DNA from 2 places in the Micromonospora sp. NPDC049049 genome. Region 1 is predicted to be linked to the other one. Evidence: riboswitches for the same ligand, from Rfam matches in the RefSeq annotation. Region 1 holds a riboswitch; the other holds the start of a gene.
The links. A riboswitch is a leader RNA that binds a small molecule or an ion and turns the genes downstream of it on or off. The one in region 1 is predicted to bind cobalamin.

Region 1 (6,015 bases):
AGGATCGCTGCCGAGCGGCGGCGTGAAACGTTCGGGCTGGTGGCGAGCATGTGTTCTTCCTCCGATGGTTGCTGCTGGGAGGTTGGTCGGCCGCAGCAGGGAGAAAGTTCCGGGCTCAGGGAACGTTGATCGTGAACTCCCCGGTGTGCACCTTGCCGGCGACCTGAAAGTCGAAGAAGGCCCGGTACCGGCCTGAACTCGGCGCGGTCAGCCAGAACTTCACAGTCCCGTCGACCAGCTCCGGCTCGGGGTGCACGTGCACGTAGCCGAGGTCACCCTCACGAACCACCACCAGGTGCCCGTACGCGGCAAGGTATCGCTCCAGCTGCGCGGGCGTGGCCGTGTCGGCGCTGGCGACCTGGAAGTGGATCGGCGCCGTCACCCCCACCGTCGCGGTGCCGGTCATCGACACCGTGTACGGACCAGCCGTCGCCTGCGCCTGTGCCGGCGGCAGCGCAGTCGGGGTGTGCGTGCCGGGCACTGTGTGGTCGACGCCCAGCACGAGCGGCAGCGGCGTGCCGTTGGCAGCGGTGACGGAGAAGTCGGCGTAGACGCGGTAACCGCCGGGGCGGGCCAGCGTCATGGGGACGCTCCAGGTGCCGTCGGGTGCCATCGTCGGGTGCAGGTGCTGGTAACCGCTCAGGTCACGGCCCACGACGATCATGTGCAACGGCTTGTCGTGGACGACCGCGAAGCGGGTCGCCGGCTGTCGGTCGGTGCCGACGATGCGGAAGCGGTAGTCGGCGCGTACCCCGGCGGGTTGGGTTCGTTCCAGCGGTTGCAGCGTGTACCCGCCGGCGCTGACGGTCGTCCCGGTGGCAAGCGTCTCGCCCGTTACGCCGTCGCCCCGGTGCGTGTGCGGTCCGGTGCCCGCCGGGTGTTGGTGTCCGTCGGCCGCGGACCCTGCCGGGCCGGAGTCGGGCGGACCGCCCGCCGGTTGCCGGGCGGTGTTGGCGGCCGGGCCCTCGTTGCCGCTGATGCGCGCCAACCCGAACCCGCCGAGCAGGGCCAGCACCAGGGTACCGACGAACAGTGCCAGGCTGGTGTTGCTCAGCCGGGACCCGGGCGTCGCCGTGGCGAGATCCGGGTCAGGCGATGCCCCGGAGTCGACGGGCGGTCGTCTGTCCGTCGTGGCGAGGGCTTTCGCGTCCTCACCGGTCGGAGGTGGATCGACAGCGACGCCGGTCCGGGCCACGACGACGGCGGTGTCCTTACGCGCGGCCGGCACGGCGTTGGGTCGCCGCTTACCGTCCGAGGTCTGCGTACCGCTGCCGGTCGCCGCGACGCTCCTGTCTGCGACGGTCCTGCCACCGACCTCTCTGCCGCCGCCGGTCCTGGCAACGGCGGGCTTGCTACCAGCGCCCTTGGCGCCGGTGGCCTTGGCGTTGGCGATCCTGGTGCCGGCGGTCCTGGTCGCGGGACGGGTGCCGGCGCCGCGTCGAGCGGATGTCGCCGACGCGGTACGGCCCCGGCCGGCGGGCCTGCCGGTGGGGGTCGTCCGCCGACGCCAGACGACGAATCCGGCCGCCGCCGCCACGGCGACCACCGCCAGGCCGACCCACGCGACCGCTCCGGGGCCGCTCTCGTCAGTCGATCCGTTCGGCGCAGCCGCTGCCGCGGACGGTGGAACCGCCGTCTCGGCAGCGACTGTCGGCACCGCCGACGCCTGCCCGGACGACCCGTGTTGCTCGGCCGTGGCCAACAGCGCCGGATCCGGCTGGGTCGACGGCGGGCTCCACCCCTGGGGCGCCGCCGTCACCGGCCCGTCGTAGCGGAAGGTCAAGGTGCCGCGTACGGGGTCGCCGTCCGAGGCGACCGACAGGTAGCTCACCGAGTACTGGCCCTTGGCCGGCAGGTGCGCGACCGCCACCGTCGCGGGGAACCCGGTCGTGTACTCGCGTGGCTCGAACTGGCCGTTGACCAGGAAGTACTCGCGCACCGGCTTGTCCAAGGGCTTGGGCTCCCCGTACGACCAGCCATTGTCGACCCGGATGCCACCCGGCGCGGTGATAGTGAAGAACGCGTTGGCAGCGGCCTTCTCGGTGAAGAACAGCTGCACCGACGTCAACGGCTCGCGCACGGTTGCGCCGCTCGCCGGTGTGGACATCGCGAGGGTCCCGTGAGCTGCGGCGGGCTGGGCGGACGCGAGGAGAGCGACCGCCGAGGCGAGGAGGAGCGCGAGGAGGCCCGAGACCACCCGCCCAGGAATCTGAGGGTGACGACGCATCTGAATATCCTCACTGGGCGGAGACTTTTTACAAGAGGTGACGAACTTTTTCCTCACATGGCTAAAGCCGAACACCTCCCGGGTGGTCGGCCGGGCTGAGGGGCCGTCGCTCCTGGCCAGCTATGCTCCCGGTGGCGCTGGTTCGCCCGGTCGTGAGCTGGCCGGGCGTCGTAAGAGGGAACCCGGTGGGAATCCGGGGCTGCCCCGCAGCGGTGAGTGGGAACGACCGCCGTCATCAGCACTGGGCCAGTGGCCTGGGAAGCGACGGCCAGTAGGGGACCGGCGTGGAGCCGGTCGGGCCCGCGAGTCCGAAGACCTGCCCGCGCCGCGTACACGACCGTGTGCGCTGCCGTCGGCCTCGCGGGTGGGCTGAGCGGGTGACGTGCCGGGGCGGTGTGCGCCGGTGTGTCCTCGTCAGCGTGTGCCCGTGTTCCGGCGGTGTGGTTTCCCGAGGGACGGACTACCGCTGTGCACGACACCACCACGATCGCCGGCCGAGCGCCGTCGGCGTCGCACCTGACCCTGTCGCAGATCATGGACCAGCACCACACCAACCTGATGGGTACGGTCCACGGCGGCCGGATCCTCAACCTCATCGACTCGGTGGCCGGGGTGGTCGCCGCCCGCCACTCCGACGGGCCGGCGGTCACCGCCGCGATCGACGAGACCGCGTTCCTGCGCGCGGTGCGGGTCGGCGACGTCGTGCACGTCGACGCCCGGATCACCTGGGCCGGCCGCAGCTCGATGGAGGTGGCCGTCAAGGTGACCGCCGACCGGTGGGACCGGGCGGTGCCGCCCACCGACGTGGCCACCGCTCACCTGGTCATGGTCGCGATCGACGACGACGGCCAGCCTCGAACGGTGCCGCCGCTGCTACCGGAGACCGACGGTGACCGGCGGCGGTACCGCGAGGCGGAGATCCGCCGCAAGCACCGGCTGGCGCTGCGGCGCGCGCTGCTCGACGGTGCCGAAGACGACTGACCCGTGCGCGGTGCGCCCGTCGCGGCGCCGGCGCGGTCCGAGGAACCCGCCCCGCCGTCGATCTGCTCGGATAGCGTCCACGTGAAGTCTCGATCACGGAGAGTGGGAATGCTTAGCCTGGACCTTGCCGGCGTCGTGGCGGCTGTCGGCGCGGAGGTGACCGACTTCGAGCCGGGGGACGAGGTGTACGGGCTGTGCGGGGGCGTCGGCAACCTGCAGGGCTCGCTGGCCGAGTACGCCGCCGTGGACGCCCGACTGCTGGCCCGCAAGCCGAACGCACTCTCGATGCGGGAGGCCGCCGTGTTGCCCTTGGCGGCGGTCACCTCTTGGGAGGGGCTGGTCGACCGGGCCGGAGTCCGCGCCGGGCAGAAGGTCCTGGTGCACGGCGGTGCCGGCGCTGTGGGATACGTGGGCGTGCAGCTTGCCCAGGCGCGCGGCGCCGAGGCATACGCCACGGGCGGGCCGACGAGCATGCGGGTGATCGAGAGCCTGGGCGCCGGGTAAGACAGCACAGCGAGGCTCCCGGTTGGGGCATCGGATCTTGGTCGACTGCTGTCTTGCCGGGAGCCACGTCCTATGTCGACACACGCTGCCTGCCACCCATCGCGACCAGGCCCATCACGATGAAAAGCCCTCAATGCCTGACCGGCACCATAACCTCGCAACGCCGTTATATCGACGCCAAGCTATCGTGATCTGACCCCGGCAGCGACAGCGCGAAGGTGAGTCATGGACGTAGTCAGCACCACCGAGGTCCCGGTTGAAGACGGGTTCGCCTTCTGGCGCGAGGTAAACTCGAAGCTCTGGGTGCCCTACGATTTACGCTGTGATTCGCAGTGGGAGCCCGGATTTCGGGCTCAGGTCGGAATCAGCGAGTTCGGTCCCGTGCAGGCGACATTAATGACCACGATGCCGCACTCGGTCCACCGCACTCCCAAGCTCATTCGGCAGGCCGATCCCGAGGTGTTCAAGCTGGGTTGCCTTGTGCGCGGTGGCGGCATGATCACGCAAGACGGCCAGCGCACAGATTTCGGCGTGGGGGACCTGATACTGTATGACACTTCCCGGCCCTACCTGGCCGAATTCACCCCGGATGTGCCAGTTAGTCAGCTGCTGCTCCTGCGCTTCCCGCGCTTGTTGCTGCCGTTGCCCCCTTGGGAGTTGCGGCGCCTGAGCGCAGTTCGCATCCCTGGCGCCCAAGGCGTCGGCGCGTTATCTTCACAATTCCTGCTGCACCTTGCCCGGCACATGGACGAACTCAGTCCGTTGGACGCCGCCCGGCTGTCCACCCTCACCATTGACGTGTTGACAGCGGCACTGGCCAACGCGCTGGACGTCCAAAGCGCGGTGCCCTCCCACACCCGACGGCGAGCGTTGATGGCTCAGATCCACGCCTTCGTCCGAGCGAATCTGGGCGATCCACGCCTGACGCCGGACGCGATTGCCGCAGCGCATCACATCTCGTTGCGATACCTGCACAAGCTGTTCCACGAGGAAGGGCACACGGTCGCCGGCTGGGTCCGCGAGCGTCGCCTGGAGCAGTGCCGACGCGACCTCGCCAACCCCCAACTAGGCGCGCGCCCGATCCACGCGATCGCCGCCCAGTGGGGGTTCACCAGCCCGGCGCACTTCAGCCAGGCGTTCCGCAGCGCCTACGGTCTTTCGCCACGCCAGTTCCGCGAGCAGTGCGCAAGAGTACGCGCAGACTAAAGACTTGTGCGCTTACCAGTAACGACAGACCCGGCTGTGGACTGCACTCTTAGCTCAGGAAGTCGCTCAGTCAGGGTTGATCTGATTCCGGCTTACGGAAGAAGGTTCACCTGAGCGTGTTACATCGATGCGTGTTTTCGCGATGGAAGGAGCGCGAGGAAGTACGTCGATCACTTCATGCAGCCAGCAGCATCATCTAAGCCGCAGCGGCGGCTGACAGGAGACCATTGTGAAGATGTGGTACAGAACGGCGTTTCGGATCTCGGCAGTGACCGCGATCCTCGGCGCACTCACCCTGTCCGGGACCGTGGCACAGGCAAGTCCGGGCGCCGGCTCCCGCCTGTCCCAACCCGAAACCACCGCGGTTTCGGAGCAGGCCAAGCCCGGCAGCGAGGACTTCGCCGCGCAGGTTTGCGGCTACTACGAAGACGCGGTGACGGCCTGGTACAACCACTGCGGGAACACCCATGTGATCATCTACGTCGACGCGACGTGGCCCCGCAACGACTGGAGCTGGTGCATCGGCCCGGGAACGTGGGACATCGGCGGCGCCAACGCCGTATCCAACGCCTGGTACTCGGGTCAGACTTGTTGAACCGCCAGCCAAGCGCTGCGCGATTCTCCACCTGCGTTCGGTGGTTGCGGATCAGGTCAGCGAGGCACATGAGGGTGCGGTCGGACAGGGGAATCGCGGCAGGGTAGGACAACAGCGAGGCTTCCGGTTGGAGCATCGGATCTTGGGTCGACTGCTGTCTTGCCGGGAGCCTCGCCCTACGTCGATCCCTGCCCCCACCCCACCGCCGTGACCAGCCCTGTCACGATGAAAAGGGCTCATTCAAGATCGCGCTCTCCCTCAGCATGCCGCCCAAGGACGTGCTGCCGCAGCCGTGGAAGCCCACCAGGACGCCCTCACCCTGGCAAGCCGGATCAGTCATCCATACGAACAGGGGCGGGCCCTGGCTGGGATTGCGCACCAGATCGAACCCGAGGACCCAGTCGAAGCGCACCGATATTGGATGCGCGCACTGGCCATCTTCCGCAAGATGGCGGTACCTGAACGCTTCGAGGTGGAGCAGCACCTCAAGAATTCCGCTACC
Region 2 (6,015 bases), on a different contig from region 1:
TTCCCGCCGATCACCGCCGGGTCTGGGACTTCAGCCGCGACGGCGTCCGCCGTTCGCTGGAGGCGAGCCTTCGGCGCACCGGCCTGGACCGGATCGACGTGGTGTATCTGCATGACCCCGACGAGCACTGGCAGCAGGCCGCGAACGAGGCGATCCCGGCCCTGGTGGAGTTGCGGGAGCAGGGCGTGATCGGCGCCGTCGGGGCGGGAATGAACCAGTCGGCGATGCTGGCCCGCTTCGTGGCGGAGACCGACGTGGACGTGGTGATGTGCGCCGGCCGGTACACCCTGTTGGAACAGGGCGCGCTGACCGACCTGCTGCCCGCCGCGCAGGCCCGCCACGTCGGTGTGGTGGTCGCCGGTGTCTACAACTCCGGGCTGCTGGCCCGGGACATGCCGCCGACCGACGCCGTCTACGACTACCAGCAGGCGCAGGCAGAGGTGATCGACCACGCCCGCCGGATAGCGCGGGTCTGTCAGACGTACGGCGTCACGCTGCCCCAGGCGGCGTTGGCGTTCGTCCGTCGTCACCCGGCAGTGGTCTCGACCGTTGTCGGCATGCGCGACGACGTCCAGGTGACCGAGACCCTCCATCGGTCCGGTGTCGACGTCCCGGAGCAGCTCTGGACGGCGTTGTACGACGTGGGGCTGCTCGACGTACAACCGTGAGGGTCGGTCACGACCGGGCCGTCTCGATGCTGGCGTCAGCGTCGTCGGGTAACCCCTGCAACGACTCCTCCACACCGATCAGGTGGTTGGCCATCCGGGTGCGCGCCCGTTCCGGGTCGCGTGCCACGAGGGCCTTCAGGATCGCCACGTGCTCGTCATGGGTGCGCAGGTCCGCGCCCTCCTCGTGCAGACTCCGCCAGAGCCGGCCACGGATGGTGCGCCCGGCGAAGGCTTCGATCAGACCGACAAGCACCGGATTCTCGGCGTGCACCGCGATGATCCGGTGAAAGGCGATGTCGATTTCCATGATCCGCTCGTGGTCCGGCGGTGACTGGCCGACCAGCCGGGCCGCCTCGTCGAGCAGGTCACCCGCCTGGGCCAGGGCCTCGTCGGTGATCCTGGTCGCCGCCAGGCAGGCGGCCTCGCACTCCAGCAGCCGGCGGACGGTGTGGATGTGCCGGGGGTCGCCCTGGCCCTGGAAGTCGACCACGAAATTCATCGGGGCCAGCAGCTGTGGCGCGTCGAGGTTGGTGACGTAGGTGCCGTCGCCCTGACGGATGTTGACGATCCCCAGGATCGACAGGGCCGACATCCCCTCGCGCAGGGAACCTCGCGAGACGCCGAGCTGCTCGGCGAGGTCCTTCTCGATGGGCAACCGGTCCCCGGGCCGGAACTGCCCTTCGAGGATCATCCGTTTGATGCCGTTGACCACTTCGTCGGTGCGAGACATGATCCCCCTAGCGGCCGGCGGGGGTGGCCTTCCCACCCGCGATCACGTACGCCGCCTCCGGAGATGACACGGTAGTCGGGTCTGTCGCCGCCCAGTAGTGGCCGTCGGGGAAACGGTAGAGCGCCACCGACTCCTGACGCATCCGGGTGGAGTAGCCGGGCTGGCTGGGCAGGACGTATCCGCTGCCGGAACCGGTGTCGCGGATGATGCAGGGATCGGTGAAGTGCTCGTGCAGGTGGTCGACGAACTCGGTGACCCGGTTGGTGAGGTCCCCCGAGATCGCGACGTAGTCGAGCACCGACACGTGTTGGACCATCTCGCACAGCCCGACACCGCCGGCGTGCGGGCACACCGGGACGTTGAACTTCGCGGCGAGCAGCAGCACGGCGACGATCTCGTTGATGCTGGCCAACCTGCCGGTGTCGAGCTGGCAGAAGTCGATGGCCTCGGCCTGGAAGAGCTGCTTGAACATCACCCGGTTGTGGCAGTGTTCGCCGGTGGCGACGCCGATCGGAGCGACGGCGCGGCGGACGGCCGCGTGGCCCAGGATGTCGTCAGGGCTGGTCGGCTCCTCGATCCACAGTGGCGTGAAGCGGGCGAGGGCGGTGACCCACTCGATGGCCTGACCGACGTCCCACACCTGGTTGGCGTCGATCATCAGGTTGCGATCCGGGCCGAGGATCTCCCGTGCGATGGCGCATCGGCGGATGTCGTCGTCGAGGTTGGCGCCCACCTTGAGCTTGACGTAGCCGTAGCCGGTGTCGACCGCCTCCTGGCACAGTCGGCGCAGCTTGTCGTCGCCGTAGCCGAGCCAGCCCGCCGATGTGGTGTAGGCGGGGTAGCCGGTCCGGTCGAGTTCGGCGAGGCGGGCGGCCTTCGTGCTCTCCTTGGCCCGCAGGATGGCCAGTGCCTCGTCGCGGGTCAGCGCGTCGGACAGGTAGCGCAGGTCCGCGATGTCGACGAGTTGCTCGGGGGTCATGTCGACGAGCAGCCGCCACAGCGGTTTGTCGGCGACCCGGGCGACCAGGTCCCACGACGCGTTCAACACGGCGGCGAGGGACAGGTGGACGACGCCCTTCTCGGGGCCGAGCCACCGCAGTTGCGAGTCGGAGGTGAGCAGGCGGTAGACCGCGCCCATGTCCGCTGCCATCGTTGCCACGTCCTGGCCCACGAGGAGCTGTGCCTGGTGGACTGCCGCCGCCGCGACGATGTCGTTGCCTCGGCCGATGGTGAAGGTCAGGCCGTGCCCCGCGAGTGGCGCGCCCACGCCGTCGACGCCGTCGGTGTGCAGGACGACGTAGGCCGCCGAGTAGTCGCCGTCCTTGTTCATGGCGTCTGACCCGTCAGCGGTCAGGGAGGTGGGGAAGCGGACGTCTTCGACGGTGACGGCAGTGATCTGCGGCATGCGCTCCTCGCCCGGCTAGGCTAAAGATCAGATGATCACTGGGAGTATACGGAGGGCCGCTCCGGCGCGTCAACGTTGTCGATCACCTCGGGCGTGCAGACATATGATGTTTGCCCTCTCGGATCGCGCCGCCTTGACTCCGATCATGCCGGTTGGCGGGCGAAGGTGACGCGCGCGGCGGACCCTGGAGATTGGATGTTCCGGCCCGTCGCGAGGTATCGACGACGGCGTATGGGCCTGGTCTCCAGTGCTGTGGCCTCGATACGTCAAATCTTTGTCGAATGTCGACACCCGTGCGCAGAGCCTCGTCTCCGGTGCCCGGCATCGGTCGGCCGCAGTGTGCTCCCGGGGGTTGGTGACGGTGGTCACCGCATCGCCGTCGACACGCCCGAGACCGACATGTGGGGTGTGACAACGGCTGCGTCCCTATATATGGTGTCGAACGCAGCTGGTTCGGCCGCTCATCCGGTGCGGTTCGAGGCAACAGGGAACCCGGTGGAAATCCGGGACTGTCCCGCAGCGGTGAGTGGGAACGACAGCCGTCATCAGCACTGGGCCACCATCGGCCTGGGAAGCGACGGCCAGTAGGAGACCGGCGAGCCCGGTCGTGCCCGCGAGTCCGAAGACCTGCCAGCGCGCCGCGTACCCGCACCCGGGTGGGCGGCGGTCCGAGGCCGCGTGGGACGGCTGACGCCACCTGACCCACGCCGGTGCCGGCGTGGCGTCCGTCGGTGTCTGTCTCCTCGCGTCCGGGCCACCAGGTCTCGAACTCCGAGGAGCGAGTGGTGACAGTCACCGAGGTAGTCCCGGCCAGCGGCGACGCGACAGTGCGGCGGACGCCGATGCAGGTCCGCAAGCGCGACGGCGGCACCGAACCCGTGGACGTGAACAAGATCGTCCGGGCGGTCGAGCGGTGGGCCGACGACCTGACCGACGTCGACCCGTTGCGGGTGGCCACCCGCACCATCAGCGGCCTCTACGACGGCGCGACCACTGCCGAACTCGACCGGCTGTCCATCCAGACCGCCGCCGAGATGATCGGTGAGGAGCCGCAGTACTCGCGTCTGGCCGCGCGGCTGCTGGCCGGCTACGTCGACAAGGAGGTGCGGCGACAGGGCATCACCTCGTTCAGCGCGGCGATCCGGGTCGGCCACGCCGAGGGCCTCATCGGTGACGACACCGCCGCGTTCGTCGCCACACACGCCGCGACGCTCGACCACGCCATCGACCCGGACGGCGACCGCCGGTTCGAGTATTTCGGCCTGCGCACTGTGTACGACCGCTACCTGTTGCGCCACCCCACCAGCCGACTGGTGCTGGAGACCCCGCAGTACTGGCTGCTGCGGGTGGCCTGCGGCCTGTCCCGGACGGCGGACGAGGCGGTCGACTTCTACCGGCTGATGTCCAGCCTGGCCTACCTGCCCAGCTCACCGACCTTGTTCAACTCCGGCACCCGGCACACCCAGATGTCCTCCTGCTACCTGGTCGACTCTCCGCTCGACGAGCTGGACTCGATCTACGCCCGGTACGCCCAGGTCGCCAACCTGTCCAAGTTCGCCGGGGGCATCGGCATCGCGTACTCCCGGGTCCGCTCCCGGGGCGCGCTGATCCGGGGCACGAACGGGCAGTCCAACGGGATCGTGCCGTGGCTGCGCACGCTGGACGCGAGCGTCGCCGCGGTCAACCAGGGTGGCCGACGCAAGGGCGCTGCCTGCGTCTACCTGGAGCCGTGGCACCCGGACATTGAGGAGTTCCTGCAACTGCGGGACAACACCGGCGAGGACGCCCGCCGCACCCACAACCTGAACCTGGCCAACTGGGTGCCGGACGAGTTCATGCGCCGGGTCGAGGCCGACGAGCTGTGGTCGCTGTTCGACCCGCAGGAGGTGCCCGAGCTGCCCGACCTGTGGGGGGAGCGGTTCGACGCCGCGTACCGGCAGGCCGAGGCGCAGGGCCGCTACGTGCGGCAGGTCCCGGCCCGGGAGCTGTACGGGAAGATGATGCGGACCCTCGCCCAGACCGGCAACGGCTGGATGACCTTCAAGGACGCGTCGAACCGGCTCTGCAACCAGACCGCCGAGCCGGGCAACGTGGTGCACCTGTCCAACCTCTGCACCGAGATCGTCGAGGTGTCCAGTGACGCCGAGACGGCCGTGTGCAACCTCGGCTCGGTGAACCTCGCCGCCCACCTCACCGCCGACGGCATCGACTGGGAGCGGCTGCGCGCCACGGTGCGGACCGCTGTGACCTTCCTCGACCGGGTCATCGACATCAACTACTACCCGACCGCGCAGGCGGCGGCGAGCAACCCCCGCTGGCGGCCCGTCGGGCTCGGGCTGATGGGCCTTCAGGACGCCTTCTTCGCGCTGCGGCTGCCGTTCGACTCGCCGGCCGCCCGCGAGCTGTCCACCCGGATCAGCGAGGAGCTGTACCTGACCGCGCTGGAGACCTCCGCCGACCTGGCGCGCGACTTCGGCGCCCATCCGGCGTACCCGCAGACCCGGGCCGCGCGAGGCCAGCTCCAGCCCGACCTGTGGGGTGTCGAGGGTACGCAGACCGCGCGGTGGGACGCGCTGCGCGAGCGGGTCGAGGCGTACGGGCTGCGCAACTCGCTGCTGGTGGCGGTCGCGCCGACCGCCACCATCGCCTCGATCGCCGGGTGCTACGAGTGCATCGAGCCGCAGGTGTCCAACCTGTTCAAGCGCGAGACCCTGTCGGGGGAGTTCCTCCAGGTCAACACCGCTCTGGTACGCGAGCTGAAGGCCCGCGGTCTGTGGACCGAGCGGATCCGTTCGGCGATCAAGCGGGCGGAGGGGTCGGTGCAGGACATCGCCGAGTTGCCGGTCGGCGTACGGGAACTGTTCCGCACCGCGTGGGAGCTGCCGCAGCGGGCGCTGATCGACCTGGCCGCAGCCCGCGCCCCGTTCATCGACCAGTCCCAGTCGCTGAACCTGTTCCTGGCCGCGCCGACCATCGGCAAGCTCTCCTCGATGTACCTCTACGCCTGGAAGGCCGGGCTGAAGACCACCTACTACCTGCGCTCGCGGCCCGCGACGCGGATCCAGCAGGCCACCGTCAGCGCCGTCGCACCCGTCGCGCCAGTCGCTCTCGCGTCCGTGGCCCTCGACGCCGACGCGCTGGCCTGCTCGCTGGAGAACCCCGAGTCGTGCGAGGCCTGCCAGTGACCCCCGCCGACGCCGCCACGACCGACG

Region 2: another riboswitch for cobalamin. It lies ahead of AB0B68_RS25995 (ribonucleoside-diphosphate reductase subunit alpha); the one in region 1 lies ahead of AB0B68_RS17675 (acyl-CoA thioesterase).

What each region holds. Positions count from the first base shown of each region.
Region 1 is NZ_JBEZEX010000015.1:164,778-170,792, reverse strand. It holds gene AB0B68_RS17685 (copper chaperone PCu(A)C) at 1-50, opposite strand, end outside; gene AB0B68_RS17680 (copper resistance protein CopC) at 116-2,227, opposite strand; cobalamin riboswitch at 2,349-2,566, shown strand; gene AB0B68_RS17675 (acyl-CoA thioesterase) at 2,696-3,208, shown strand; gene AB0B68_RS17670 (hypothetical protein) at 3,317-3,712, shown strand; gene AB0B68_RS17665 (helix-turn-helix domain-containing protein) at 3,938-4,918, shown strand; gene AB0B68_RS17660 (DUF6355 family natural product biosynthesis protein) at 5,187-5,513, shown strand; partial or broken gene AB0B68_RS17655 (IS5/IS1182 family transposase) at 5,545-5,628, opposite strand; gene AB0B68_RS17650 (hypothetical protein) at 5,734-6,015, opposite strand, start outside.
Region 2 is NZ_JBEZEX010000031.1:8,966-14,980, forward strand. It holds gene AB0B68_RS25980 (aldo/keto reductase) at 1-668, shown strand, start outside; gene AB0B68_RS25985 (FadR/GntR family transcriptional regulator) at 676-1,398, opposite strand; gene AB0B68_RS25990 (enolase C-terminal domain-like protein) at 1,406-2,803, opposite strand; cobalamin riboswitch at 3,236-3,453, shown strand; gene AB0B68_RS25995 (ribonucleoside-diphosphate reductase subunit alpha) at 3,646-5,988, shown strand.